3 regions of the Variovorax sp. CCNWLW235 genome follow, and region 2 is predicted to be linked to each of the others. Evidence: predicted binding sites of a transcription regulator. Region 2 holds the regulator's gene; each other region holds the start of a gene.
The links. The regulator LexA, encoded in region 2, represses DNA repair genes until DNA is damaged. The targets are predictions, from matches to a motif close to ACTGTATNNNNATACAGT.
Positions count from the first base shown of each region.

Region 1: a site for LexA is predicted at 1,892-1,909, ahead of V9L21_RS06835 (ATP-dependent helicase). Genes of this name have one in related genera too.
Region 3: a site for LexA is predicted at 5,293-5,310, ahead of imuA (translesion DNA synthesis-associated protein ImuA). Genes of this name have one in related genera too.

Region 1 covers NZ_JBBCBW010000004.1:124,094-133,907, reverse strand. Annotated here, with positions in the region: gene V9L21_RS06835 (ATP-dependent helicase) at 1-1,879, opposite strand, end outside; gene corA (magnesium/cobalt transporter CorA) at 2,094-3,080, shown strand; gene V9L21_RS06825 (5'-methylthioadenosine/adenosylhomocysteine nucleosidase) at 3,091-3,882, opposite strand; gene V9L21_RS06820 (ABC transporter substrate-binding protein) at 3,886-5,520, opposite strand; gene V9L21_RS06815 (peptide ABC transporter ATP-binding protein) at 5,551-6,594, opposite strand; gene V9L21_RS06810 (ABC transporter ATP-binding protein) at 6,591-7,622, opposite strand; gene V9L21_RS06805 (ABC transporter permease subunit) at 7,619-8,524, opposite strand; gene V9L21_RS06800 (ABC transporter permease subunit) at 8,533-9,537, opposite strand; gene V9L21_RS06795 (long-chain-fatty-acid--CoA ligase) at 9,588-9,814, opposite strand, start outside.
Region 2 covers NZ_JBBCBW010000008.1:5,576-15,389, forward strand. Annotated here, with positions in the region: gene adk (adenylate kinase) at 1-116, shown strand, start outside; gene V9L21_RS11385 (asparaginase) at 181-1,170, opposite strand; gene lexA (transcriptional repressor LexA) at 1,244-1,927, shown strand; gene V9L21_RS11395 (hypothetical protein) at 2,066-2,440, shown strand; gene V9L21_RS11400 (D-2-hydroxyacid dehydrogenase family protein) at 2,533-3,540, shown strand; gene V9L21_RS11405 (MFS transporter) at 3,601-4,758, shown strand; gene V9L21_RS11410 (3-hydroxyacyl-CoA dehydrogenase) at 4,889-6,409, shown strand; gene V9L21_RS11415 (oxepin-CoA hydrolase, alternative type) at 6,441-7,220, shown strand; gene V9L21_RS11420 (Crp/Fnr family transcriptional regulator) at 7,280-7,999, shown strand; gene V9L21_RS11425 (phosphotransferase) at 8,024-9,130, shown strand; gene V9L21_RS11430 (acyl-CoA dehydrogenase family protein) at 9,161-9,814, shown strand, end outside.
Region 3 covers NZ_JBBCBW010000017.1:49,152-58,965, reverse strand. Annotated here, with positions in the region: gene ilvD (dihydroxy-acid dehydratase) at 1-503, shown strand, start outside; gene V9L21_RS18450 (porin) at 623-1,750, shown strand; gene V9L21_RS18445 (Bug family tripartite tricarboxylate transporter substrate binding protein) at 1,765-2,739, shown strand; gene V9L21_RS18440 (aldo/keto reductase) at 2,753-3,673, opposite strand; gene V9L21_RS18435 (ABC transporter substrate-binding protein) at 4,076-5,203, opposite strand; gene imuA (translesion DNA synthesis-associated protein ImuA) at 5,324-6,148, shown strand; gene V9L21_RS18425 (Y-family DNA polymerase) at 6,117-7,484, shown strand; gene V9L21_RS18420 (error-prone DNA polymerase) at 7,477-9,814, shown strand, end outside.

The DNA of each region.
Region 1 (9,814 bases), on a different contig from region 2:
CCACGTAGAGCAGGCGCCGTTCCTCTTCGAGCTCGTGCGCGCTCTGCGCCACGTCGGCCGGCAGGCAGCCGTCGACCACGTTGAGCACATGCACCGAGTTCCACTCCTGCCCCTTGGCCGAATGGATGGTCGAGAGGATCAGGTAGTCCTCGTCGAGCAGCGGCGGCCCGGGCCTGTCGCTCGTGGCTTCGGGTGGATCGAGCGTGAGCTCGGTCAGGAAGCGCTCGCGCGAGCCGTAGCCCGCCGCAAGCCGCGCGAGCTGCTCGATGTCGCCGCGCCGCACGCCCGAGGGGTCGTCATACAGCCGCTCCAGGTGCGGCAAGTACCAGCGAACCGCCAGGTCCACATCGGCGGGCCATGGTAGCGAGGGCGCTCGCAGCGCGGCATAGGCCTCGGCAAACACCGCCCATTCGGCGCGCGCCGCGGCGGGCGGCACGAAGTCGCGCACGGCCGCGGCCGGGTCGGCCGCCTGGTCCATGGCGTCGAGCAGCCGCGCGCCGGTGGCGGGACCGATGCCCGGAATGAGCTGCGTCACGCGAAAACCCGCCATGCGCCCGCGCGGGTTTTCTGCGAAGCGCAGCACCGCGAGCAGGTCTTTGACATGCGAGGCCTCGAGGAACTTGAGGCCGCCGTATTTCACGAACGGAATGTTGCGGCGCGCCAATTCGAGCTCGAGCGGCGCGCTGTGCGTGGAGGTGCGAAAAAGCACCGCTTGCGACTTGAGCGCAAGGCCGCCTTCGCGGTGCTCCAGCACCTTGTCGGCCACCCACACCGCCTGCTGCGCCTCGTCCGGCACCAGCACCAGCTGCGGCCGGCCGGCGGAAGGCTTGTCGGTCCATAGCGTCTTGGCATGCCGTTCGGCGGCTTGGGCAATGACCCGGTTCGAGACGTCGAGGATCGGCTGCGTCGAGCGGTAGTTGCGCTCCAGCGTGACGACGCGCGCAGCCTGCGAAAACTGTGAGGGAAAGTCGAGAATGTTACGGACCGTTGCGCCTCTGAAAGAGTAGATCGACTGCGCATCGTCGCCCACCACCGTCACGCCGCGGCCATCGGGCTTGAGCGCGAGAAGGATCGAGGCCTGGAGCAGGTTGGTGTCCTGGTATTCATCGACCAATACGTGGTCGAAGCGCGCGCCGATCAGGTCGGCCAGTGCGGGCTCGGCCACCATTCCGGCCCAGTAGAGCAGCAGGTCGTCGTAGTCGAGCACGTTCTGCTGCTGCTTGGCTTCCACGTAGGCGCCAAAGAGGCGCTTGAGCTCCGCCTCCCACTCGGCGCACCACGGAAAGGCTTCAGACAGCACCTGGGCCAGCGGCGCCCGCGTATTGACGCAGCGCGAGTAGATCGAGAGACACGTGCCCTTGCGCGGAAAGCGGTTCACGCTCGTCGACAGGCCGAGCTCGTGGCGCACCAGGCCCATCAGGTCTTCGGCGTCGCCCCGGTCGTGAATGGTGAAGTTGTCGTTCAAGCCGATGTGCGCGGCATATTCACGCAGCAGGCGCGCGCCGATGCCGTGGAAAGTGCCGGCCCACGGCAGCGCCGGCGGCTTTTCGGACTTGAGCCCCAGCACGCGCGCCAGCACCTGGCCCGCGCGGCGCTCCATTTCCTGGGCGGCGCGGCGCGAAAAGGTCAGGAGCAGCAGCCGCTGCGGATCCACGCCGCCGGCAATCAGGTGCGCCACCCGGTGTGCCAGCGTGCTGGTCTTGCCGGAGCCCGCCCCGGCAATCACCAGCAGCGGACGCTCGTCGCGGCCGACCAGGGTGCCGACGCCGTGCTCGACCGCGGCGCGCTGCTCGTCGTTGAGCGCGCCGAGCGCGGCGGCCAGGCGGTCGGCCTGCGTGGCACCGGCAGCGGAAAAAACGGGGAGCGCAGCAGTCTGCATGGCCGTGACTTTACTGTATGTCCATCCAGATCGGCGAGGCTGCCGTCATATGGCCGATGACATAATCGCGCCTCGCTGCAACTGGAGACCGCACCATGGAAACCGCCCCGTCTCGGCAGCTTTCAACTCCCCTCTGACGCCTGCTTGCCGGGCCTGGGATTTGAAAGCGCCCCTCCCTCGCCCCATCGCCTCAGTCATTTCACGGGAGTGAGCCATGCTCAATATATTTACGCTCGCCAACGGTCGCCTTGTCCAGGAAGAGATCGAATCGCTGGAGGAGCTTTCCAAGTTCCAGCCGATCTGGGTGGACCTCGAATCGCCCACGCTCGAGGAAAAGCGCTGGATCAAGCAGTACTACGGCCTCTCGATTCCCGAAGACGCGATGGACGAGGACATCGAGGAATCGGCCCGTTTCTACGAAGAAGACAACGGCGAGCTGCACATCCGCTCCGACTTCCTGATCGACGATGACGAAGACCCGCGCTCGGTGCGCGTCGCGTTCATCCTGAACCAGCACAACACCGAGCTTCGCAGCCGCGGCGTGCTGTTTTCGATCCACGACGAAGACGTGCCGGTGTTCCGCCTGCTGCGCATGCGTGCGCGCCGCGCGCCGGGGCTGATCGAAGACGCCAAGGAAGTGCTGCTCAAGCTGTTCGACGCCGACGCCGAGTATTCGGCCGACACGCTCGAGAACATCTACGACGAGCTGGAGATCGCGGGCAAGAAGGTGCTTGAAGGCAACGTGAGCGACGAGCTGGCCGGCGAGGTGCTGGGCGCCATCGCGCGGCAGGAAGACTTGAACGGCCGCATCCGCCGCAACGTGATGGACACGCGCCGCGCGGTGAGCTTCATGATGCGCAGCCGAATGCTTAATGCCGAGCAGTTCGAAGAGGCGCGTCAGATCCTGCGCGACATCGAGTCGCTGGACAACCACACGGCCTTCCTGTTCGACAAGATCAACTTCCTGATGGATGCGACCGTCGGTTTCATCAACATCAACCAGAACAAGACCATCAAGATCTTCTCGGTGGCCAGCGTGGCGCTGCTGCCCCCCACGTTGATCGCGAGCATCTACGGCATGAACTTCAAGTTCATGCCCGAGCTCGACTGGTCGCTGGGCTATCCGTATGCGCTGGCGCTGATGGCGGCCAGCGCGCTGGTGCCGATGTGGTACTTCCGCCGGCGCGGCTGGCTCAAGTAACTCAAGTAGCTCAGGCAGCCGCAGCCGCGGGCGCTTCGCCGGAAGGCGGCAGCGCAGCCAGCCACGCGCCGACCAGCGCAAGGCTGTAGCGGCTCGCCACCTCGACGACAAAGCGCGCAAAGTCGCCATGCGCCGCATCGTCGGCGCGGTCCGAGATGGTGCGCATGGCCGCGAACGGCACGCCGTAGTCGTGGCACACCTGCGCCATCGCGGCGCCTTCCATTTCCACCGCCAGTGCATCGGGAAGATCCCGTCGCAATGCTTCGCTCTCGGCGGTGGTCGATACGAAGCGGTCTCCGCTTACCAGCAGGCCGCGATGGACCCTGGGCGCTTCAATGCCGAACTCGTCGAGCGCCTGCTGGCCGATCAATGCAGCCGGATCGCCCAGCACCTGCGTTGCCACGACAGAAAGCGCATCGGCAATGGCCGCATCGGCCGTGAAGCGCGCCATGCCCATGAGCGGCACTTCGTACTTCGGAAAGATCGGCGAGGCATCGAGGTCGTGCTGCAGCAGTTCCGACGCGACCACCACGTCGCCCACGTTCACGCCCGGCGCCAGCCCGCCGGCAACGCCCGTGAACACGATGGCCCGCACGCCGAAGCGTTCGAGCAGCACCGTGGCCGTGACCGCCGCGGCAACCTTGCCGATGCGCGACAGCACCGCCACCACAGCTTGGCCATGCAGGTGACCCGCCCAGAAGTCGCGCCCTGCCACGCGCACGCGCTGCTCGTCGGGCATCTGCGCGAGGAGCGCGCTCAGCTCCTCATGCATGGCCGCGACGATGGCAACGGGTGCGCTCATCGGCTACTTGATGTCCACACCGTAGAAGGTATGGCGTCCGAACGGGCTGAGCTTGAAGTCGACAACTTCCTTGCGCACCGGCTTCAGCTGCACCGCATGTGCAATGGTGAACCATGGTGCCTGCTCCTTGAAGATGACTTGCGCCTTCTTGTAGAGCGCGTCGCGGTCGGCCTGCTTGGTTGCTGTCTTGGCCTTCAGCACGAGGTCTTCGTACGGCTGGTAGCAGAACTTGGAGATGTTGCTGCCGCTCGCCGATTGCGCCGATGCGCAGCCCAGCAGGGTGTAGAGGAAGTTGTCCGGGTCGCCGTTGTCGCCCGTCCAGCCCAGCATGCCCATCTGGTGCTCGCCGGCCTGCAGGCGCTTGCGGTACTCGCCCCATTCGAAGCTCTTGATCTCGGCCTTGACGCCGATCTTGGCGAGGTCGGCCTGCATCAGCTCGGCGATGCGCTTGGCATTCGGGTTGTAGGGCCGCTGCACCGGCATGGCCCAGAGGTCGGTGCTGAAGCCGTCGGCCAGGCCGGCCTGCGCGAGCAGCTTCTTGGCGGCTTCAGGGTCGTACCCGTCGTCCTTGGTCGCGTCGTTGTAGGACCACATCGTCGGCGGAATCGGGTTCTTCGCGGCCACGCCGGTCGACAGGTACACGCCGTCGATGATGGCCTTCTTGTTAATCGCCATGTTGATGGCCTTGCGCACGCGCACGTCGTCGAAAGGCTTCTTCGTGGTGTTGTACGAGAGGTAGCCCACGTTGAGGCCGGGCTGCTCCAGCAGCTGCACGTTCGGGTCCTTGCGGATGGCGTCGAGGTCGGCCGGGTTCGGGTAGGGCATCACGTGGCACTCGCCCTTCTGGAGCTTGGCCCAGCGCACCGAGGCGTCGGGCGTGATCGCGAACACCAGGTCGTCGATCTTGGCCTTGCCGCCCCAATACTGCGGAAAGGCCTTGAAGCGGATGACCGCATCCTTCTGGTACTGCACCAGGTAGAACGGGCCGGTGCCGATCGGGTCCTGGTCGACCTTCTCGGGCGTGCCCGCCTTGAGCATGGCAATGGCGTATTCCTTCGACTGGATGCCCGCGTACTGCATTGCAAGGTTGGCAAGGAACGGCGCCTCGGCCTTGTTGAGCACGATCTTGACCGTGTACTCGTCGATGCGGTCGACCGACTTCAGCAGCTTGGGCATGCCCATGTCGTTGAAGTAGGAGTGGTTCTGGCTCGTGACCTTGAAGAACGGATCGCTCTCCTTCCACTGCCGCTCGAGCATGAAGATGAAGTCGTCGGCGTTGAAGTCGCGCGTCGGCTTGAAGCTCTTGCTGGTGGTGTGCCACTTCACGCCCTTGCGCAGGTGGAAGGTGTACACGGTGCCGTCGGCCGAGATGTCCCATTTTTCGGCCAGTCCCGGCATGACCTTGGTGCCGCCGCGCTCGAATTCGACAATGGTGTTGTAGACCTGCGTGGTCACGTCGAACGAGGTGCCGGTGGTGTTCACACCCGGATAGAAATTCTCGGGGCTGCCCTCCGAACAATAGACGAGCGTCTTGGCGGACACGGTTCCGCACGCCAGGGTGAGCGCGGCAAGTGCCGTCGGCGCGAGCAAGGCGGCGAGCTTTCGCGATTGGCGCGAAACGAATGGCTGGGTCTTCATGGGAACTCCTTCAGGCACGGTGGAAGAGAACTAGAGGTTCGCCGCCACGGGCGCGGCGAACGGCGGAGACAACGGCACATCGGCGCGAACCGGGGGCGAGCCGTCGAGAAACTTCTCGGCGTAGTGGCAGGCCACCAGCCGCTCGTCGAGCGCGCGCAGCAAGGGCCGCTCGTCGCGGCAGCGCTGCGTCACATGCGGGCAGCGCGTGCTGAAGACGCAGCCTGTGGGCGGGTTGAGCGGCGAAGGCAACTCGCCCTTGAGCACGATGCGCTGGCTGCTCAGGCCGGGCGTGGAAGCGAGCAGCGCCTGCGTGTAAGGGTGCAGCGGCCGCGCAAAGATGCGCGCCTTGGGCCCTTGCTCCACCGCATGGCCGAGATACATCACGAGCACGTCGTGCGCAATGTGCCGCACCACGCCCAGGTCGTGCGAAATGAAGAGATAGGCCAGGCCGAGTTCGGCCTGGAGGTCGGCCAACAGGTTCAACACCTGCGCCTGAATCGACACGTCGAGCGCCGACACCGGCTCGTCGGCCACCAGCAGGCGCGGCTCCAGCATGAGCGCGCGCGCAATCGCAATGCGCTGGCGCTGTCCGCCCGAGAACATGTGCGGATAGCGGTTCGCGTATTCGGGCCGCAGGCCCACACGCGCCAGCATGTCGCGGGCCTTGGCGGCACGCTCCGGCTTGCCAAGGCTCGTGTTGATGGCGAGCGGGTCCTCCAGCACGGTCGATATCTTCTTGCGCGGATTGAGCGACCCATAGGGGTTCTGGAACACCAGCTGCACGGCCTGCCGCAGTTCGCGCCGCTGATCGGGCTGGGGGCTCACGGCATCGTGGCCGACCAGCGTGAGCTGCCCGGCGGTCGGCTTCTCGATCAGCGCAACCATGCGCGCGAGCGTGGACTTGCCGCAGCCCGATTCGCCGACCACGGCGAGCGTGCGCCCGCGCTCGATGCGAAAGGAAATATCGCCCACGGCGCGCAACTGCGCCGGCGGGCGGAACAGGCCGCGACGCACGTCGTAGGTGCGTTGCAGGTTGCGCGCCTCCACGACGACGTCGCCCGGCAGCGCGCTCACGACAATGCCTCCACCACCTTCGGCCGGTCCGCCTCGATGGCCGCCATGCGCCCCGGCTCGCCGAGCGGAAAGTGGCAGCGCACCTGGGCGCCTGGTTGCGATGGTGCCGCGCGCAGCGCCGGCCGTACGTTGCAGGCCTTGGCGGTCACGTAGCTGCAGCGCGGCGCAAAGAGGCAGCCCTCCGGCCGGTCGTGCACGCCCGGCACCACGCCTGCGATGGTGGCCAGCCGTCCCTCGGGCGCGGCGCGTTCGGGCAGCGCGGCCAGCAGGGCCTCGGTGTAGGGGTGCTGCGGATTTGCGAAGAGGCGATCCACGCGCTGCTGCTCCATGACCTGGCCCGCATACATCACCGCAATGCGCTGCGCCATTTCGCTGACCACGCCCATGTTGTGCGTGATGAGCACCAGCGCCATGCCGCGCTCTTTCTGCAGCTCGCGCAGCAGGTCGAGGATCTGCGCCTGGATGGTCACGTCGAGCGCGGTGGTCGGCTCGTCGGCAATCAGCAGGCGCGGGTTGCAGGCAATGGCCATCGCAATCATCACGCGCTGGTTCATGCCGCCCGAAAGCTGGTGCGGATAGCTGCCCAGGCGCGATGAAGCGGCAGGTATGCCGACCTGTTCGAGCAGTTCGGTGGCGCGCTTCCTTGCGGTGCGCTTGTCCAGATGCAGGTGCAGCCGCAGCGTTTCCATCAGCTGGAAGCCGATGGTGAAGCACGGGTTGAGGCTGGTGGTCGGCTCCTGGAAGATCATTGCGACCTCTTTGCCGACCAGCGCGCGGCGCGCCTTGTCGGAGATGCCGAGCAGCTCCTTGCCCGCAAAGCGCATGTGGTCCGCGCGCACGCGTCCCGGAAAGCCGACGAGCCCCATCAGCGCCATCATCGTCACGCTCTTGCCCGAGCCCGATTCGCCGACGATGCCGAGCACCTCGCCTTCCTCGAGCGAAAGGCTCACGCCGTCGACCGCGTGCAGCACGCCGCCCTGGGTGGGAAATTCGACGTGCAGGTCCTTGATGTCCAGGAGCATGTTCATCTCTTGAGCTTCGGGTCGAGCGCGTCGCGCAGGCCGTCGCCGAGCAGGTTGAAGGCCAGCACGGCCGCAAGAATTGCCAGGCCCGGAAAGGTGACGACCCACCAGGCGCGCAGCACGAACTCGCGCGCGTCGGCAAGCATCGTTCCCCATTCGGGCGAAGGCGGCTGCGCGCCGAGGCCGATGAAGCCCAGCGCTGCTGCGTCGAGGATGGCGGTCGAGATGCCGAGCGAAGCCTGCACGATCAGCGGCGCCGCGCAGTTGGGCAGCACTTCGCGGAACATCAGCCGCAGCGTGCCGGCGCCGCTCACGCGCGCGGCGGTCACGTAGTCGCGCGAGATCTCGGCAATGACCGCCGCGCGCGTGATGCGCACGTAGTGCGGCAGCACGACGATGGCCACCGCGACCATGGCGTTGATCAGCCCCGGCCCGAGAATCGCGACGATCACGATGGCCATCAGCAGGCTGGGCATCGTGAGCACGATGTCCATCAGCCGCATGATCGCGATCTCCAGCACGCCGCGAAAAAAGCCCGCGACCAGCCCGAGCACCACGCCGACGACCACCGAGAGCGCCACCACCGCAACGCCAATGGACAGCGAGAGGCGTGCGCCGTACATCAGCCGCGAAAGAATGTCGCGCCCGATGGCGTCGGTGCCCAGCAGATAGCTCAGGGAGCCGCCCTGCTGCCATGCCGGCGGCAGCAGGAAGACGGCGCTGTTGGTCTCGTTGGGCGCATGCGGTGCGATCCACGGCGCGAACAGCGCGACGAACAACAACAGGACGATGATGGCAAGGCCGATCACCGCGCCGCGGTTGGCCGAGAAGGCCGTCCAGAACTCGCGCCAGGGACCGGGGGGTGCCGACCCCCCTGCGCTGCTTGAAACTGCGTGTGTCGTTGCCATGGAGTCAGTCAGTGCCGGATGCGTGGATTGATGACGCCATACGTCACGTCGACCAGCAGGTTGATCAGCATCACGATGCCGCCGAGCAGCAGCATGCCGCCCTGCAGCACCGGATAGTCGCGCCGCCCGATGGCCTCGATGAGCCACTTGCCGACGCCGGGCCAGGAGAAGATGGTCTCGGTCAGAATCGCACCGGTAAAGAGCACGCCCACCTGCAGGCCGATGACGGTGACCACCGGAATCAGCGCGTTGCGCAGCGCGTGCAGCCCGACCACCCGAAATCGCGAAAGACCCTTGGCGCGCGCGGTGCGAATGTAGTCTTCGCCGAGCACCTCGAGCATGGCCGAGCGCGTCATGCGCGCAATGACCGCGAGCGGCACGGTGCCGAGCACGATGGCCGGAAGAATCAGGTGATGCAGCGCGGACCAGAAGGCATCGATCTCGCCGGCGCGCAGCGAATCGATCAGCAGAAAGCCGGTCTGCGGCTCGACGAAATACTGCACCGAGATGCGGCCCGAAACGGGCGTCCACCCCAACTGCACCGAGAAGAACAGGATCAGCAGCAGCCCCCACCAGAAGATCGGCATCGAATAGCCCGTGAGCGACGTGGCCATCACCCCGTGGTCGAAGATGGAGTTGCGCCGCACCGCCGCAAGAATGCCGGCCGGAAGCCCCAGCAGCAGCGCAAAGCCAATTGCGCACACGCCCAGTTCCATCGTGGCCGGGAACAGCGCCAGGAACTCGCTCATCACCGAGTCCTGCGTGATGAGCGATTTGCCGAGATCGCCCTGCAGCACACGGCCGATGTAGATGCCGTATTGCACGATCACCGGCTCGTCGAAGCCGTAGGCCGTGCGCAGCTGGGCGTGGCGCGCGGGGTCGATCCCGCGCTCGCCGGCCATGGTTTCAATGGGGTCGCCCGGCACTAGCCGGATGAGAAAGAAGGCAAGCAGCGTCATGCCGATGAAGGTCGGCACCAGCAAGCTCACGCGCGTGAGTAGGAAGCGAAGCATCGACCCGCAATATGCAAGATCGATGCCGCCGCCCTACCCGGGCCGAACCCTTACTTTTTGGCGTCGCGCAACTCGCGCCGCAGGATCTTTCCTACAGGCGTCTTCGGCATGTCGGTGCGGAACTCCACGATCCTCGGCTGCTTGTAACCCGTTAGGTTTGCTTTGCAGTATTCGCGAACCTGCGCTTCAGTCAGCGCAGGGTCCTTCTTGACGATCACGAGCTTGACGGCCTCGCCGGTCTTCTCGTCGACGATGCCGACCGCGGCGCATTCGAGCA
Region 2 (9,814 bases):
ACTACTCGGCCTGGGCCAAGGCCGATCCGGCCTCGGCGCCTAAATACCGCGCCATCAAGGGCGTCGGCACGGTCGAAGAGATCACCCAGCGCGCACTGGCCGCACTGAGCAACTGAAGTTCAGCAGGCCGGCGGGCTGCCTTGGCAGCTTGCGCGCCTGCCCGCTTGTGCCCGCGGCCCCTCAGGCGGTTGTTCCGATCAGTTCCAGCATCAACGCGATCCGCGCCTTGACCGGCGTCAGGGCACCGGCATCGCGCAGCTTGTCATCGGGCCTCGGAAGAATGCGCCCGCTCGCGCAACGCGTGGCGCGCAGCACGGCAATCCCCGCGTCCTGCGCACGAAGCGCGGCAGCTTCCAACGCATGGTGCACCGTGCCGTTGCCTGTCGCGGCCAGAACCAGGCCGCGCACCGGCTCGGCGATGCCCGCCGCGCGCTCCTGAAGCAGCAAGTCGACGATAGTGCCGGTCGCACCGGCGTGGCTGGTGAGAATTTCGACCCTCGGCCATTGCATCGGCGCGCCCTCGCCTGTTTCGAGAATTTTTGAACTCCTGCCTGTCGGTGATTCAGGCCAGTCCCGCAAACGCCGAACCGCCCCCTCTTCCACATAGCCGACCGGACCGGCATCGCCCGAAGCAAACGCATCCTGCCGGTAGGTGTGCACCTTCTGGACATCGAAGGCGCTGTGGATCGCGCCTGCGCAGACCACCGTCACGCCCCGCGACGCCGGCGTGGCCGCGACCGCGATGGCGTCGCGCACGTTCTGCGGGCCGTCGGGCGAGAGCGAGCTGGCCGGACGCATGGCGCAGGTCAGCACCACGGGCTTGCCGGGCGCAAGCACGGCCTGAAGAAAGAAGGCGGTTTCCTCGAGGGTGTCGGTGCCGTGCGTGATCACCACGCCGGCCACATCAGCCTCTGCCAGCCAGAAAGCGCAACGTCGGGCGAGCTGCAGCCAGACACCGGGCTCCATGTCCTTGCTGTCGAGCTGCGCCACCTGCTCGGCCGCAAGCGCCAGGCCTTCGGGTGCTTCGATGCCGCCGAGCAGGTCTGCCACACCCACCTGGCCGGCCGTGTAGCCGATGTTGTCGCCGCCGCTGGCGGCACGGCCGGCAATGGTGCCGCCGGTTCCCAGAACCACAATGCGCCGCAGGCTCGGCGAGAGCGAATTAACCATGGCTTGCCAACTTTTAAAAACTGGTTAAAAATACAGGTACTGGATATCTAGCCAGTGCCGCAAGGAACAACATATGCAGTTCGCCGTGAAGCTTACCGCCCGCCAGCAGCAAATCCTGGACTTGATCCAGAGCGCCATCGCACGCACCGGCGCTCCGCCCACGCGGGCAGAAATCGCCAATGAGCTGGGCTTCAAGTCGGCCAACGCCGCTGAAGAGCACCTGCAGGCGCTGGCCCGCAAGGGTGTGATCGAACTCGTCAGCGGCACCTCGCGCGGCATCCGGCTCAAGGGCGACGCGCTGCGGTCGCTCAACGAGTCGCGCCATCGCGAAGGCAACCAGTTCTCTCTCTCGCTGCCCGGCATGGCGCAGCTGGCACTGCCTCTCATCGGCCGTGTTGCGGCGGGGTCGCCCATCCTCGCGCAAGAACACGTCGACCAGACCTACTACGTCGAGAACACGTTGTTCCAGCGCCAGCCCGACTACCTGCTGAAGGTGCGCGGCATGTCCATGCGCGACGCCGGCATCATGGACGGCGACCTGCTGGCGGTGCAAGCCACCAAGGAAGCCCGCAACGGCCAGATCGTGGTGGCCCGCCTCGGCGACGAAGTCACGGTCAAGCGCCTGAAGCGCAACAAGCAGGTCATCGAGCTGCACGCCGAAAACCCCGACTACCCGACCATCGTGGTCCAGCCGGGCGAGCCGTTCGAAATCGAAGGCCTGGCGGTCGGTCTCATTCGCAACACCATGCTGATGTAGGCCCCGCGCCCTGCCTAGAGCAGCACCCCATCCGGTCGCAACAGGTGGCGGGCGTATGGCGCTAAGTCGCCATCACCCTGTTGCGCCCGATCAAAGAAATCCTGCCTGTGTTCAACCTCAGACTTTTTTGGAGTTCACATGGGAATCGCCCTCCTCGCCATCGTTGATTTGTGGATGCCGCTGCAATCGCTCGCAAGCCGGCTGCTGCCGGCGCGCCGCCCGCACCGTCGCGACAGCGGCAGTGCTTCCGCAGGCTTGCGCTACGTCGCAGTCCGGCCGTCGTGCACGGCCCGGGCTCATGGTCCGGCCGCCTCTGATGCGGCAGCACCCGCACCTGTACGGCCCCTGCGCGTTATTCGCGTGGTGGACGGCCTGCAAGGCGAAAAGCGCAGCACCAACCGCATGGTGATTTCCGGCCGCATGGCCGACGTTTGCGCCGAACTCGACCGCCTGGCGGCACTGGAGGCCATGGAAACCGTGAACACCGCGCCAGCCTCCACACGCCTGCATTGAGGCCATGCAACCCCCGGTGACCATTGCCCGGGGCGGGTATCCAAACGTTCACACGCGCGTCATGCCAATGCTGCGAGGCACAATGGCACGCCATGAACATTGTGATCCTCGACGATTACCAGGACGCCGTGCGCAAGCTGCGCTGCGCCACCAAGCTGGACGCGTACGCGGCCAAGGTCTACACCAACACGGTCAAGGGCATTGGTCAACTGTCAATCCGCCTGAAAGACGCCGACGTGATCGTGCTGATCCGCGAGCGCACCCATATCTCGCGCCAGCTGATCGAAAAGCTGCCCAAGCTCAAGCTCATTTCGCAGACAGGGCGGGTGGGCAACCATATCGACGTCACAGCGTGTACCGAACGGGGTGTGGCCGTGGCCGAGGGCACCGGCTCCCCCCAGGCGCCCGCCGAACTCACCTGGGCGCTGATCATGGCGGCCATGCGGCGCTTGCCGCAGTACATCAGCAACCTCAAGCACGGCGCGTGGCAGCAATCGGGGCTCAAATCGGCTTCGATGCCGCCCAACTTCGGGTTGGGCTCGGTGCTCAAGGGCAAGACGCTCTGCATCTGGGGCTACGGCCGCATCGGCCAGTTGGTTGCGCGCTACGGCCAAGCCTTCGGCATGCAAGTCGTCATCTGGGGCCGCGAGGCAAGCTGCGCCAAGGCCCGGTCCGACGGCTTCCAGGTGGCGCAGAACCGTCACGAGTTCTTTGCCGCCGCCGATGTGCTGTCGGTGCACCTGCGGCTCAACGAAGAAACCATGGGCTTGGTCACGCTCGAAGACCTTTCGCGCATGAAGCCGACAGCGCTTTTCGTCAACACCTCGCGCGCGGAGCTGGTCGAGCCCGACGCCCTGCTGGCGGCGCTCAACCGCGGCCGGCCGGGGCTGGCGGCGGTCGACGTGTTCGAGAGCGAGCCGCCGCTGCAGGGGCACGCGCTCCTGCGCCTCGAAAACTGCATCTGCACGCCGCATATCGGCTACGTGGAGCAAGACAGCTACGAGAGCTATTTCGGGCAGGCCTTCGACAACGTGGTGAGCTTCATCAAGGGCAACCCCACCAACATCGTGAATCCCGGCGCGCTGCAGGTTCGCCGGTGATTTCATGAGCCGCCGGGCCGCCCCAAGGCGAATACCGCAGCCGAAGGCGAAGGTCCTTCAGTGAGCCGGCCTGCGCCCCGGGGCGCGCTCTGGGCGCTGCTGGCCGGCAATTTCGTGATCGGCACGGGCGTGATGGTGGTGCCCGGCACGCTCAATGAAATCAGCACGTCGCTGGCGGTTACCGTTGCTACCGCGGGCCAGCTGATCACGGTTGCCGCAGTGGTGATGTGTCTTGGCGCACCGTTGCTGGCGGCGGTGGTCGCGGGCTGGGACAGACGCCAGCTGCTCGCCCTCACCCTCGTCTGGTATGCCGCCGGGCACGTCGTTGCGGCTTTGATGCCGAGTTTCGGCGCCCTGCTGCCGGTGCGCATGCTAACGGTGGTAGCGCCTGCCATCTTCACGCCGCAGGCCGCGGCCTGCGCGGGCATGCTGGTGCCGCCGGAGCAGCGCGGGCGCGCCGTGACGTTCGTCTTTCTCGGCTGGTCGATGGCCTCGGTGCTGGGCCTGCCGCTCGGCGCGCTGATTGGCGGCCACCTGGGCTGGCGCATGGCTTTCACGGCGGTCGCAGTGCTCAGCATCGTGAGCGCGGTGTCGATCTGGCTGACGCTTCCGCGCGGCATCCGCCCCGCGGCGCTCACAGCGGCTGCATGGTCACGCGTGCTCCGCAGCCCGGTGCTGATGGGCATTGTCTCGGTCACGGCGTTGCAGGGTGCCGGGCAGTTCGTCCTGTTCAGCTACTTCGGCCCCATCCTCAAGCAGAACTTCGGCGCCGACCCCACCACGCTGAGCCTGATGTGGGCCCTGTTCGGCGTTTTCGGGCTGCTGGGCAACATGCTGGTGAGCCGCTTCATCGACCGGGTGGGTGCGGGCCGCATGGTGCTGCTGACAAGTTCGCTGATCGCGCTCAGTCTCTTTCTCTGGCCGTGGGCCGGCACGCTCCCCTGGCTGGCGGCCGTTCTCGTGCCGTGGGGCCTGGGGTGCTTTGCGACCAACTCGGCGCAGCAGGCGCGGCTGGTAGGTTTGGCGCCTGCTCTTGCGCCGGGCTCCGTGGCGCTCAACAGCTCCGGCATCTACATCGGCCAGGCGATGGGCGCCGGGCTGGGCGGATGGCTGCTCGCCAATGATGCGGTGGCATGGATGAACTGGGTCGGCCTCGCCCTGCTGCTGCTGGCCATCGGCTCGAGTGTGGCCATCGATCGCAGCCGCCGCGCGGCCTGAAGGCCGGGCCTCGCGTAAAACCCGGGAAGCCGCTGCGCCCGGTGGCTGCAAAATCGAAGGCTGTGCACGCTCCGCGCCCTCGCCTGCCCTCAGGCCCGGATACACCTCAACCAGCGAAAATCTTCTTCCAATGACAGTGAACTACACCCGGATCGGCGTCGTCGGCGCCGGCGCCATGGGCCGAGGCATCGCCCAGATTGCAGCGCAAGCGGGCAGCGAAGTGCTGCTGCTCGACAGTTTTGAAGGTGCCGCGGAACGCGGGCGTGAAGCCCTCGCGGCCCAATGGAACAAGCTGCACGAGAAAGGCAAGATCGACGCCGCGGCGCGCGATGCGCAAATCGCCCGCGTCAAAGCGGTCGATTCGGTGGCAGCCCTGGCCGCCTGCGACCTCGTGATCGAAGCGGTGGTCGAAGACATCGAGGTCAAGCGATCCCTGTTCCGTGAGCTCGAATCGGTTGTTGCACCCACGGCCACGCTCGCCACCAACACCTCGTCGCTTTCAGTCACGGCCATCGCGGCCGGGCTCAAGCACCCGGAGCGCGTGGCGGGCTTTCACTTCTTCAACCCGGTGCCGTTAATGAAGGTGGTCGAGGTGGTGGCGGGCTTCAAGACTTCCGCCGAGGTCTGCAAGCAGTTGGCCGGCTATGCAGTGCAAATGGGCCACAGCGCCGTACAGGCGCAAGACACCCCCGGTTTCATCGTCAACCATGCCGGCCGCGGCTACGGCACCGAGGCGCTGCGCATCGTGGGCGAAGGCGTGGCCGACTTCGCCACCATCGACCGCATCCTGAAGGACCAGGCCGGTTTTCGCCTTGGCCCGTTCGAGCTGATGGACCTGACGGCGCTCGATGTGTCGCATCCGGTGATGGAATCGATCTATCGCCAGTACTACGAAGAGCCGCGCTTCCGCCCGAGCGTGATCACGGCGCAGCGGCTCGCTGCGGGCGTGCTCGGCCGCAAGACGAACGAAGGCTTCTACAACTACAACGACGGCGTGATGCAGCAGCCCGCCGAAGCCGCGCCGCCGACCGTGGCGGCGCTGCCTTCGGTCTGGGTTTCGCCGCGTGCGGCGCGCCGTGCCGAGCTGCTGCGGCTGGTAAATGCCCTGGGCGCCCAGATCGACAGCGGTGCCACGGCCGCGCCCACTTCGCTCATCCTGGTGGCGCCGCTGGGCTTCGACGTGACCACCGTGGCTGCGGTCGAGCGCCTGGACGCCACGCGCACCATCGGCATCGACATGCTGATCGACGATGCCGCCACCAAGCGCCGCGTGCTCGCCACCAACCCGGCCACGCGGCGCGACATCCGCGATGCGGCGCATGCCCTTTTCGCGCGCGACGGCAAGGCCGTGAGCGTGATCCGCGACAGCGGCGGCTTCGTCACGCAGCGTGTGATCGGCACCATCGTGAACATTGCTTCCGACATGTGCCAGCAGCGCGTGTGCTCGCCGGCCGATCTTGAAACGGCCGTGCAGCTGGGCCTGGGTTACCCGCGTGGCCCGCTGGCCATGGGCAACCTGTACGGCCCGACCAACATGCTCGAGGTGCTGTTCAACCTACAGACCGTCTACGGCGATCCGCGCTATCGCCCGAGCCCGTGGCTGCGCCGCCGCGGTGCGCTCGGCCTGAGCCTGCTGCACGAAGAAGAATAAACAGACGCCAAGTCAAGAAAGCACGACACCGATGACCGCCGAACTCAAGAGCACCAGCGAAGGACGCACCATGGTGCTGACCATCGCCAACCCGACCCAGCGCAACGCGCTGGGCCCCGAGATCTACGCCGCAGGCATCGAGGCGCTCAACGGCGCCGAGAGCAGCGACGAGATCCGCAGCGTCGTCATCGTGGGCGAAGGCGCGTGGTTCTGCGCCGGCGGCTCGCTGCAGCGGCTCTCCGACAACCGCCAGCGCGACCCCTCGGTGCAGGCCGAGAGCATCGAGGGCCTGCACAACTGGATCGACTCCATCCGCACCTTTCCCAAGCCGATCATTGCGGCGGTCGAAGGCGCGGCGGCGGGCGCGGGCTTTTCGCTGGCACTGGCCTGCGACTTCGTGGTGGCTGCACGCGACGCGATTTTTGCGGCTTCGTACAGCAATGTGGCGCTCTCGCCCGATGGCGGCCTGAGCTGGCACCTGGGCCAGGCATTGCCGCGCCAGCTGGCCAGCGAATGGCTGATGGCCGGCGAGCGCATCGGCGCGCCGCGGCTGCATGCGCTCGGGCTGGTCAACGAACTGAGCGAAAACGGCCAGGCGCTCGCAAGTGCGCTGGCGTTTGCGGCCAAGCTCAACGCCCGCGCACCCAACTCGCTGGCCAGCATCAAGGAGCTGCTCAGCGAGGCGCGCGGCGCCACCTTCGCGTCGCAGCTCTCGCAGGAGCGCGACCACTTCGTTCGCAACCTTCACCACCCGAATGCCGGGATCGGCATTGCCGCGTTTCTCGAGAAGAAGCCGCCGCAGTACGAATAGCGGCACGACGTCACTCCCGTGACACCCTTCAGCCTTTCAGTCGCCGACAGGACAGACCAATGGACGACCCCATTCTTACCATCGAAGAACGTGAAGCGATCAACAGTGGTCGCTGGTTTTCTTCTCTCTCTCCATCGCTACGGCACGACATTCTTCGATGTGCTTTTGTCAAACGCTACAAGGACGGCGACCTGATCGCCGCCCGCGGCGATCCGCCCGATCACTGGATTGCCTGTGCCAAGGGCGCGGTGCGCGTGAGCTCGACGGCCGTCTCGGGCAAGCAGGTGACGCTGACCTACGTGGAGCCGGGCATCTGGTTCGGCGACGTGGCAATGTTCGATGGGGACCGGCGCACGCACGACGCCTATGCGCATGGCGACACCACGGTGCTCTGCGTGGCGCGGGCCGATTTCCAGAAGATCCTGGCCACCCACGTGGAGCTGTACGAAGCGCTGATGCGCCTGCAGGCGCGCCGCATCCGCACGCTGTTCGGGCTGGTGGAAGACCTCAACACCCTGCCCTTGCGCGCACGCCTGGCCAAGCAGCTCATTCACCTGGTGCGCAGCTACGGCGTGCCCAACCTGGAAGACGGCAGCCAGACGCGCATCGGCCTGCAACTGGCGCAGGAAGAACTCGCGCAGCTGCTCGGCGCCTCGCGCCAGCGGGTCAACCAGGAGCTCAAGACCATGGAGCGCGAGGGCACCATCCGGATCGAGCCGGGCGGGCTGGTCGTGCTGGACCGCGCAGCCCTGATGCGCGTCTCCGAAGCTGAGAGCTGAGAAAACCAAAAAAGAGACAGAGACATGAGCCAGGACTTCTCGAACTTCATCGGCACCCGCGCCGTTTCGCAGCAGCATGCCTTCGACATCGAAGCGCTTGCGGCCTGGCTCACGAAGAACCTCGATGGCTTCAAGGGCCCTCTCACGGTCGAAATGTTCAAGGGCGGGCAATCGAACCCCACCTACAAGCTGGTGACGCCGACGCAAAGCTACGTGATGCGCGCCAAGCCCGGCCCCGTTGCCAAGCTGCTGCCCTCGGCCCACGCGGTGGAGCGCGAGTTCAAGGTCATGAGCGGTCTTGCCGGTACCGATGTGCCCGTGCCGCGCATGCATTGCCTGTGCGAGGACGAATCGGTCATCGGCCGCGCCTTCTACGTGATGGAGTTCATGCAGGGCCGCGTGCTGTGGGACCAGTCGCTGCCCGGTTTCACCAACACCGAACGCGCGGCCTACTACGACGAGATGAACCGCGTCATTGCGGCGCTGCACACCGTGAAGTTTGCCGAGCGCGGCCTTGCCGACTATGGCAAGCCGGGCAACTACTTCGAGCGCCAGATCGGCCGCTGGAGCAAGCAGTACAAGGCCTCCACCGACGGCGCCGGTGAACTGTCGCAGCCGATCGAGGCCATGGAGCGCCTGATCGACTGGCTACCCGCCCACATGCCGGCCAGCGCACGCGACGAGAGCAAGGTCTCGATCGTGCATGGCGACTACCGCCTCGACAACGTGATGTTCCACGCCACTGAGCCGCGGATCATTGCCGTGCTCGACTGGGAGCTCTCCACGCTGGGCCATCCTTTGGCGGACTTCAGCTACCACTGCATGTCCTGGCACATGCCCCCTACCACCGGCCGCGGCATCGGCGGCGTGGATGTCGCGGCGCTGGGCATCCCCACCGAAAGCGAATACATCCGCCGCTACTGCGAGCGCACGCGCATCAGCACGCCTGAGGCGCTGGCGCCCGACTGGAACTTCTACCAGGCCTACAACCTGTTCCGCATGGCCGCGATCCTGCAAGGCATTGCCAAGCGGGTCGAGGCCGGTACCGCGTCGAGCGAGCAAGCCGTGGCCTCCGCCCGCGGCGCGCGACCGATGGCCGAGATGGCCTGGCAGTTTGCCCAAAAGGCGTAACCAGCCCCCAAAACCCCACCAGGAGACAGCATGGATTTCGAATATTCGGCCAAGACCAAGGAATTGCAGAAACGCGTCACCGCGTTCATGGACGAGCACATTTACCCGGCCGAAGCCGCGTACGCAGCCGAGCTGGCCGCCAACACGGCTGCGGGCAAGCGCTGGACAGCGCTCAAGACCGTCGAGAAGGTGAAAGAGAAGGCCAAGGCCCAGGGGCTGTGGAACCTTTTCCTGCCGGTCGACAGCGCCTCCGCCTCGGGCTATGAAGGCGCAGGCCTCACCAACCAGGAATACGCACCGCTGGCCGAGATCATGGGCCGCGTGCAATGGGCTTCGGAGGCCTTCAACTGCTCGGCGCCCGATACCGGCAACATGGAGACCATTGCCCGCTACGGCTCGGAGGCCATCAAGGCGCGCTGGCTCAAGCCGCTGCTCGAAGGCGAGATCCGCTCGGCCTTCGCCATGACCGAACCCGACGTTGCGTCCAGCGATGCCACCAACATCTCGACCCGCATCGAGCGCCAGGGCGACGAGTACGTGATCAACGGCCACAAGTGGTGGATTTCAGGCGCCGCCGATCCGCGTTGCGCCGTCTTCATCACCATGGGCAAGAGCGACCCCGATGCGCCGCGGCACTCGCAGCAGAGCATGGTGATCGTTCCGGCGGATGCCGAGGGCATTCGC
Region 3 (9,814 bases), on a different contig from region 2:
GCAGCTTCACAGGCCCGGCCGTGTGCTTCTGGACCTCGGACGCCGCCATCGCCGCGCTGAAGAAAGGCGAGATCGTGCCGGGCCAGGTGGTTGTGATGCGCGGCGCCGGTGCCTGCGGCGGACCGGCGATGGGCGGCGGCGCGTCGCGCGTGGTGTTTGCCATCGACGGCGCGGGCCTGGGCGACCAGGTCGCGATCCTGACTGACGGGCACCTTTCGGGCCTGGTCTGCAAGGGACTCGTGGTGGCCGAGGTGTCGCCCGAAGCTGCGCTCGGCGGCCCGCTCGGGCTGGTGCGCGATGGCGACATGATCACCATCGACCTGGACGCGCGCCGCCTCGACATTGCATTGACCGATGCGGAACTGCAGGCGCGCCGCGCCGACTGGCAGGCGCCGCCGCCCGCCTTCGATACCGGCTGGCTGCAGCAGTACCGGCGCAATGTGAGCCCGCTGTCCAAGGGCGCCGTGCTCGTGCGCACCGAACGGCCCCAGCCCTCGAGCTAGCAACACTTTTACCCCGGCCTTCGCCGACCGGCGCGCACCCCCGTGCGCACCCGGTGGCGCAGCCCTGCGCGCGTTCCGAGTTTTTCAACCAAAGAGAAGAAGCAGGAGACAAGAGAACCATGAAGAAGATCTTGATGTGGTCAGCGCTGGGGCTTGCGAGCAGCGGCGCCGCGCATGCGCAATCCACGGTGACCGTGTTCGGCGTGATGGACCTCGGCATCCAGTACACCAATGGCGATGGCGGCGGCTCGGTCAAGGCGCTGTCCAACGGCGGCCTCTCGACCAGCCGGCTCGGATTTCGCGGCACCGAAGACCTGGGCGGCGGCCTGCGCGCGGGCTTCTGGCTCGAAGGCAGCCTGAACCCCGACACCGGTACCGGCCGCGCGAGCAACAGCAACAACCAGACGAGCGGTGCGGGAACGGCCGGGCCGATCACCTTCGACCGCATGTCTTTCGTGAGCCTTTCGCACCAGAAGGTGGGTGAACTGCGCCTGGGCCGCGACTTCATTCCCACGCACTACAACAGCATCTACTTCGATCCCTTCAATGCCAACGGCGTGGCGCGCGCGGGCAACCTCACGTTTGCCGGTGCGGGTACCGGGCCGCTGCCCACCGGCATCACGGGCAGCAACACGGTGAGCTACTGGCTGCCGGCCAAGCTCGGCGGCTTCTACGGCATGGCGATGATCGGCACGGGGGAGAACAACTCCACCGCGCCGAATCGGGACGACGGCAACTTTGCCGGCGCGCGCTTCGGCTTTGCCTCGGGCGCGTTCGACATTGCCGCCGCCGTGACGCGCACCCACTACGACGCCACTGCCACCATCGGCAACTACACGCACGCCAACATCGGCGGCACGTGGGACGCAGGGTTTGCGAAGTTCTTCGCGCTCTACAACAAGGTAACGGTGAAGCTCGCCGCAGGCACGGTGCGCAAGAACACCGCCGAGATCGGCGCGCACATTCCGGCTTTCGAGGTCGGCCGCATCCGCGTGAGCTACGCCTACCTGAACGACCGCAGCGACGAGAGCCTGCGCAATGCCAACGGCATGCCGCGCAACCGCGACGATGCGCGGCAGTTCGGCATCGGCTACGTGCACAACCTCTCCAAACGCACCGCGCTCTACGGCACCTACGCGCGGCTCATGAACAGCGGCCAGGCGCGCTATGTCGTCAGCGGCGGCGTGGCACCGGCCGGTGGCCGCCGCTCGTCGGGCTGGGAGCTTGGCGTGCGGCATCTCTTCTGAATAAGGAGCAAAAAATGCGACGCAGAAACCTGACGCTGGCGGCCCTTGCAGCCGGCGGTTCGCTGGCCATGCTGCCCGGCGCGGCGGCTTGGAGCGCGGAGACCTATCCAGACAAGCCGCTGCGCCTGATCGTCGGCTTTGCACCCGGAGGCGGCGCCGACGCGCTCACGCGCATCATTGCGGAGGGGCTGTCGAAGCAGCTCGGCCAGCAGGTGATCGTGGAGAACAGGCCCGGCGCCGACGGCGTGCTCGCGGCGCAGGCCACGTCATCGGCCAAGCCCGACGGCTACACGCTGCTGATGGGCACCAACACCGCGATGGTGGCGGCGCCCACGCTGCGCCCCACGCCGCCTTACGACCCGTTCAAGGCCTTCACGCCTATCAGCTCGGCCGGCCAGTTCTCGATGTTCCTGGTGGTGCCTTCGAGCCTGCCGGCGAAGAGCGTGAACGAGTTGCTGGCCTTGGTCGCGGCCAAGCCCGGCGCCTACAACTCGGCCTCGAGCAACAGCGCCTCGGAGCTGGCCATGCTGCAGCTGCTGGGCGAACGCAAGGTGGTGAACGCCCGCTACAAGGGCGACATGCAAGCCATGACCGACCTGCTCGGCGGCCAGATCCACATGATGTTCACCACCGGCACGCTGGCGCCGGGTTTCGTGAAGGAAGGGCGCATTCGCGCGCTGGTCACGCTGCTGCCGCAGCGCAGCGCCTTGCTGCCCGACGTGCCCACCGGCAGCGAGCTGGGGCTGGGCAAGCTCACCATCACGCCCTGGGCCGGCTTCTTCGGGCCGCCGGGGTTGCCGCAGGCCATTACCGACAAGCTGTCGCAGGAACTGCAGAACACGCTGAAGCGGCAGGACGTGCATGCGCAGCTGGTGCAGCAGGGCTTCGAGGGTTACGGCATGAGCCCCGCGAAGTTCGCCGAATTCTTCCGCGCGCAGTACGAGGCCTTCGGCGCTACCGTGCGGCAGCACAACGTGAAGTTCGAATAGCGGCGGTTGCGGCTCAGAGGCCGATCGAGCGCGCGTTGTTGCGCCAGAACGCCGCATCCGGAAACGAGCCCGCGCCGGCCGTTGCGTTGTCGGCCATATGCTCGGCGCGGCTGGTGCCGGGAATGGTGCAGGTCACGGCAGGGTGGCTCAGTACGAACTTCAGCAGCACCTGGGCCCAGCTCGTGCAGCCGATCTCGGCGGCCCATGCCGGCAGCGGCTTGTCCCGCAGCCTGCGCAGGAGGCCCCCACCGCCGAAGGGCATGTTGACGATCACCGCCACGCCGCGTTCGGCCGCGAGCGGCAGCAGGCGCTGCTCGGCCTCGCGCGCGTCGATCGAATAATTGATCTGCAGGAAGTCGAGCTTCTCGGCGCGCAGCACGGCCTCGACCTCGTCGTAAGCCGAGGCGGTGTAGTGCGTAATGCCGATGTAGCGCACGCGGCCCTTGTCCTTCCAGCCGCGCAGTGTGGAAAGATGGGTTTTCCAGTCGACCAGGTTGTGCACCTGCATCAGGTCCATGCGCTGGGTGCGCAGCCGCGCGAAAGACTGCTCCATTTGCGCAATGCCGGCCTCGCGGCCCGATGTCCAGACCTTGGTCGCAAGAAAAGCCTTGTTCTCGCGCTGCTTCGATGAGGCCAGCAGTTCTCCGGTGGTTTCCTCAGAGCGTCCATACATCGGCGAACTGTCGATCACCTTGCCGCCGGCAGCGAAGAGGGCGTCGAGCACACCCGGCAGGCGCTTGTATTCGTCGGTACCGGGGCGCTGGTCGAACCCGATCCAGGTGCCGCAGCCGACAACCGGCAGGGCCTCCTGGGTGGAAGGAATAGGGCGGGTGTTCATGGTCATCGCAGGCCTGCCTTGTTGCTGTGCGAAGGAGGGGAGCGCGGCACCGGCGCAGAGTGCGGCGCCTAGCCTGAGCAGCCGGGCGCGGGTGATGGGGAGGTGTGGGGCGTTCGTGAGTGGCGTCACGAATCAAATTTTGCGCCGTAGCCGTTTACTCGGCGCTTGATGGGGCTATCTTGGGGGCGTTGTTCAATGGCGCGTTGCTTCAGGGCGGCGCACCCGCCGACGGGGTACCTTGCTCCGCGAATGTCCCCCGGGGCTGCGCCCCTCCTCCTTTATTTCGCTGCGCAAGGCACCCCATCGACGTGTGCGTCATACGCGCTGGTCGTTGATCAGCGGTGGACCGAGAGCGTGCCCAAGTGCACAGGGCATCGGGTGCTCCGCGCAGCGAAATAAAGGAGGAGGCCGCAGGCCGGGGGACATTCGCGGAGGGGAGTACCCGGTGGCCTTTGCACACGCCCTGAAAAAGAACTTACCCCGGCACGCAGAAAGAACTCAACGCAAATAGCGCCCGTCAGCCTTCAGCATAGACAGTTCAGAAAAGGTCAGCCCCCGGTGCTCCCCCGGCCGGTAAGACACAGCAATCCCGCCAATGTCCAGCGTCTTGAACGACTCGAGACCCTTGTGCAGTGAATCGGCCGTCGGGTTCGCGCCCGCCCGCTTCAGGCCTTCGACCATCACCTTGGCCGCCACATAGCCCTCGAGGCTGGCGTAGCTGAACTCCGTTGCGCCGATCTTCTTCATGGCCGCCTGGTACTCGGCAATCACCGGCATCGCGCTGTTCCACGGGTAGGGCACGACCTGCGAAATGACCACGCCGGCTGAGTCCTTCTTGATGTCCTGGAACAGCTTCTGGCCGTTCAGGAAAGAGAACGAATAGAAAGCCGTTTCGCCACCCGCCGCGCGGTAGGCGGTGATGAACTTGGCCGCCACGTCGTTCGTGGCCGACAGCACCACGGCCTTGGGCTTGAGCTTGACCAGTTCCGCCGCGCGCTCGGCCGCGTCGGAGCCGTCGTTCTTGATTGCCACGCTGCCGACCATTTTTTCGCCGCGCTCGGCAATGAATTTTTGCGTGCTCTCCATCGCCGAGCGCGCGCCCGGGTTGTCGTTGTGCGCAAAGGCGATGCGCGAGAGGCCGATGGTGAACAGGTGGTTCACGATGCGGCTGTATTCCTCGTCGAAGCTGATGCGCACCGGAAAACCGTATTCCGACGGTTTAACCACCGGCGCAGCGCCCGTGTACGAGCCTACGACCGGAATCTTGAGCTCGTTGGCAGCCTTCAAGGCGCCAACCGCCGACGACGTGCCGATGGGCATCAGGATGCCCACGGCGCCGTCTTTCGCAAAAGTCTTCACGTTCTCGGCGCCCTTGGCGGGGTCGTAGGCATCGTCGAGTTGGCGCAGCTCGATGGGCCGGCCGTTCACGCCGCCATTGGCATTCACCGCGGTGAACAGGGCGCGAATGCCGACCAGCGGCTCGGTCGACAGCGTGGCCAGCGGCCCGGTCTGCACATAGGTCTGGCCGATCAGGAGCGGCTTGGTTTGTGCGTTCGCAGCAGGCAATGCTGCAACAAGAAGGGTGACGAAGGCCGAAGCCAGCAAATGAATCTTTTTGTATTGCATGGTCACAAATTGTTTGTTCTGCCATCTTAAGAGGCAAGGCGCTTTGGGTAAATCGCTATTTGTCCCGTGCTGGTTGCGGCTCATGGAATACTGTATAAAAATACAGTTAACGATTGCATCATGGGCCTCCCTTTCCTCAACTCCTTTTCCGCCGCCGCAGGCCGTGGCGTCTGGCATGCCGACGAGCTCGGCCTTGCCGACGCGCAGGTCGTCGCCACCGGCCACGCCGCGCTCGACGCCGAGCTGCCGGGTGGCGGCTGGCCTGTGGGCGCCATGACGGAGTTGCTGCAAACCGCGCCGGAAGCCCACGTCTGGCGGCTGCTGCTGCCCGCCCTGGCGCAGGCAGTCCAGGCGCGGGGCGGGCCGGTGGTACTGATCGGCGCGCCCTACGAACCCTGCGGGCCGTCTCTGGCGGCGCAGGGTTTGCCGGTGGAGGCGCTGATGTGGGTCAGAAGCGACGCGCCGGCTTCGCGGCTGTGGGCTTGCGAACAGGCGCTGCGCTGTGCGGATGTGTCCGCCGTGCTGGCCTGGCTGCCGCAGGCCCGGGTGGGCGAGTTGCGCCGGTTGCAGCTGGCGGCCGCCCAGCATGACGTGCTGCTCTTCGTGTGCCGGCCCGAATCGGCCGCGCAGGGTGCCTCGCCGGCACGGCTTCGGCTTCAGGTGGAAAGCTGCGAGGCCGACAGCTCGCAGATCGAACTGCGCATTCTCAAGCGCCGGGGGCCGCCCTTGGCCGCGCCGATGATGCTGCCCGCGCGCAACGAGCGCATGGCCGCATTGCTGGCGGCGGCCCGGTTGCGCCGCAAGCTGCGGCTGCAGCAACAGGGCACGGTGCCGGCCGGCGAAGCGGCAAGGTCGGACACGGACACGGCCACGGCCACGGTGGTGCGCATCGACGCATGGAAGGGAGGCCCCAATGCACTGGATCGCATTGCGGTGGTCGCTTGAATCCGATTCGCCTGAAGAAGCGCAGCCACTGCCCACGCCCGAGGCACTGGGTTGGTGGGCGCTGCAATACACGCCGCACGTCGCCTGGCAAGACGAGGCGCTGATGCTCGAGGTTTCGGCCTGCGAGCGCCTGTGGGGCGGGCGCTCGTCGCTGATGCGCCAATTGGCCCACGAGAACCCCGCGCCCGGCGCGGTGATGCGCGGCGCGCAGGGCGCCACCAGCCTCATCGCACTGGCCCGGCTGCGCCTGTTCGAACGCAACGAGAGCCGGCCCAAGGACATTCCCGCCGGCCTGCCGCTGGACACGCTGAGCGCCGCGCGCGAGCACCTCGACCTGCTGGCGCGCCTGGGCTGCCGCACCTGGGGCGATGTGGCGGCCTTGCCGCGCGGCGGCCTGACGCGGCGCTTTGGCGCGGCGTTGCGCGAGGCGCTCGATATCGCCTGGGGCCTTCGCCCCGAAAGCCACCACTGGCTCACGCTGCCCGACGTGTTCGAGCAGAAGCTCGAGCTGCCCGCGCTGGCCGAAACCGCGCCCGAGCTGATGTGGTCGGCCAACCGGCTGCTCACAGCGCTGCAGTTCTGGCTGCGTGCCCGCCAGCGCGGCGCGCGCGCGCTCGAGCTGCAATGGACGCTCGACCTCAAGCGCTTCAACGGCGTTAACCTGCCGCCGCACCAGCAGGTCACAGTGCGCACGGCCGAGCCCACGCAGGACATGGCGCACCTGCGGCGCCTGCTCTCCGAAAAACTCGCCCTCACCACGCTTGCGGCGCCCGCGAGCTGGCTGCGCCTCCGCACGCTCGAAACCGATCCGTGGGCGGGCGCCAGCACCAGCTTTCTGCCCGAAGACAACCGCAAGGGCGACAAGCTGCACGAAATGGTCGAGCGGCTCAGCGTGCGGCTCGGGCCGCAGCAGGTGGTGGTGCCTGTGGCCCAGGCCGACCACCGGCCCGAGCGCAAGCAGGCCTGGCGGCCTGCGCTGCAGAAAGACAATGCATTGCCGGGCACCCGAAAGGAAGCCAAGGAAACTGCAAAGGCGAAGGCCGCGGCTTCGCAGCCCGATGCGCTCTACCCCCCGTGGCTCTTGCCCGAACCGCTGCTGCTCGAGATGGACGGCGAGCGCCCGTGCTACCGCGGACCGCTCAGCAAGCTGATCGGGCCGCAGCGCGTCGAAGCCGGCTGGTGGGGCGGCGAAAAAGACGGCGGCCAGCCCGCAATGCGCGACTACTACATCGCCGAAAGCCCCGAAGCCGGACTGGTGTGGATTTTTCGCGAGCGGCTCTCCGCGCGCTTTTCCCCTGGCGAAGTGCGCTGGTACCTGCAGGGGTTCTATGCCTGACTTGAGCGAAAAGCAGCTGCGCGGACGCAACTCCGCCAAGGTGCATGCGCTGCCGTTGCCCCTGCGCAAGAAGCCGCCGCCCACGCTGCCCGACTATGCCGAGCTGCACTGCCTGACCAACTTCAGCTTCCAGCGCGGCGCCTCGACGCCCGAGGAGATGGTCGAGCGCGCCTACCAGCTCGGCTACAAGGCGCTGGCCATTACCGACGAATGCTCGGTGGCGGGCATCGTGCGCGCGCATGTCTGCCTGCGCGAGCTGCCGGCCAAGCTCGACGAATACGAACGCAAGCACCCCGACGAGCCGCCGATTCCGCGCAACCCCGATTTCCGGCTGCTGTTCGGCAGCGAGTTCCGCTTCGAGCGCTTCAGGCTCGTGGTGATTGCCAACGACACCGAAGGCTGGGGCAACCTGTGCGAGTTCATCACCGCTGCGCGCAACACCGAGCTGCCCAAGGGCGAATACCGCGTGAGCTGGGACGAGAGCGACGTGGCATCGCTGCAGCACTGCCAGGTTCTTTTTGTGCCGCACAGGGCGCCGGGCGGTGCCATGGACATCGCCTCGCTGCATGAAGACCTGCTGGCCGCCAAGTCGCTCTATGGAGAAAACCTGTGGCTGGCGGTGGAAATGCTCAACGAGCTCGACGACGACCTGTGGTTCGTCACGCTGATGCAGGCGGGCGAGCGCACGGGCGTGCCGCTCGTGGCGACCGGCGACGTGCACATGCATGCGCGCTCGGCCAAGCCGCTGCACGACGTGCTCACAGCCGTGCGCGAAGGCAAGACCGTGGCCGAATGCGGCTTTGCGCTGCAGTCGAATGCCGAGCGGCATCTGCGAATGCGCATGCAACTGGCCGGGCTCTATCTGCCCGAAATGCTGTCGAACACGCTGGTGGTGGCCGAGCGATGCTGCTTCGATCCCAATGTGATCCGCGAGACCTACGAGTACCCGCTCGAAACCGTGGGCAACCATGAAACGCCCGTGCAGACACTGGTGCGCAAGACCTGGGAGGGCGCGGCAGGGCGCTTTCCCCGGGGCATTCCGAACAAGGTGCGCGAGCAGATCGAAAAGGAACTCGCGCTGATCGTCGAGCTGAAGTACGAGATGTTCTTTCTCACGGTCGAAGACATCGTGCGCTTTGCGCGTTCGCAGAAAATCCTTTGCCAGGGGCGCGGTTCCTCGGCCAACTCGGTCGTCTGCTACTGCCTGGGCATTACCGCGGTCAACCCCGAGAAGGGCCACCTGCTGTTCGAACGCTTCCTGAGCCGGCATCGCAACGAGCCGCCCGACATCGACGTCGACTTCGAGCATCAGCGGCGCGAAGAGGTCATCCAGTACATCTACAAGAAGTACGGCCGCGAGCGCGCAGCCATTGCCGCCGTCGTCATCTGCTACCGCGCGCGCAGCGCCTTGCGCGACGTGGGCAAGGCCATTGGCATCGACGAACGCCTGATCGACGAGTTTGCAAAAGACCACTACTGGTTCGACGACACCGTGCTGGGCGAGCAACTGTTCAAGGCGGCCGCGCGCGTCGGCGTGCAGGAAGACGAGCTCAAGCTGGTGCAATGGATCGAGATGACGCAGCGCCTCAAGGGATTTCCGCGCCACCTGAGCCAGCACGTGGGCGGCTTCGTGCTCACGCACACCAAGCTTACGCGCCTGGTGCCGGTCGAGAAGGCATCGATGAAAGACCGTTCCGTCATCCAGTGGGAGAAGGACGACCTCGAAGCCATGGGCATGCTCAAGGTCGACGTGCTCGCGCTCGGCATGCTCAGCGCCATACGCCGCGGGCTCGACCACATGAACCGCTGGCGTGGCTCGATGGTGGAGATGCATCACATCCCCAACGACGACCAGAAGGTGTTCGAGATGATCTGCGACGCCGACACCATTGGCGTGTTCCAGATCGAGAGCCGGGCGCAGATGTCGATGTTGCCGCGCCTGAAGCCGCGCACCTATGAAGACTTGGTGATCGAGGTCGCGATCGTGCGGCCCGGGCCCATACAGGGCGGCATGGTGCATCCCTACCTTAAGCAGCGCGAGCGGTTGGCCAAGGGCTTGGCGATCCACTACGAGAAGGAGGAACTGAAGCCCGCGCTGGAGCGCACGCTGGGCATTCCGATCTTCCAGGAGCAGGTGATGCAGATCGCGATGATCGCGGCCAAGTTCACCGCCGACGAGGCCGATCAGTTGCGCCGCGCCATGGCGGCATGGAAGCGCAAAGGCGGCCTCGAGAAGTTCCACGAAAAGCTCGTGAAGGGCATGACCGACAACGAATACAAGGCCGAGTTCGCCGAAGCCATCTTCAAGCAGATCCTCGGCTTCGGCGACT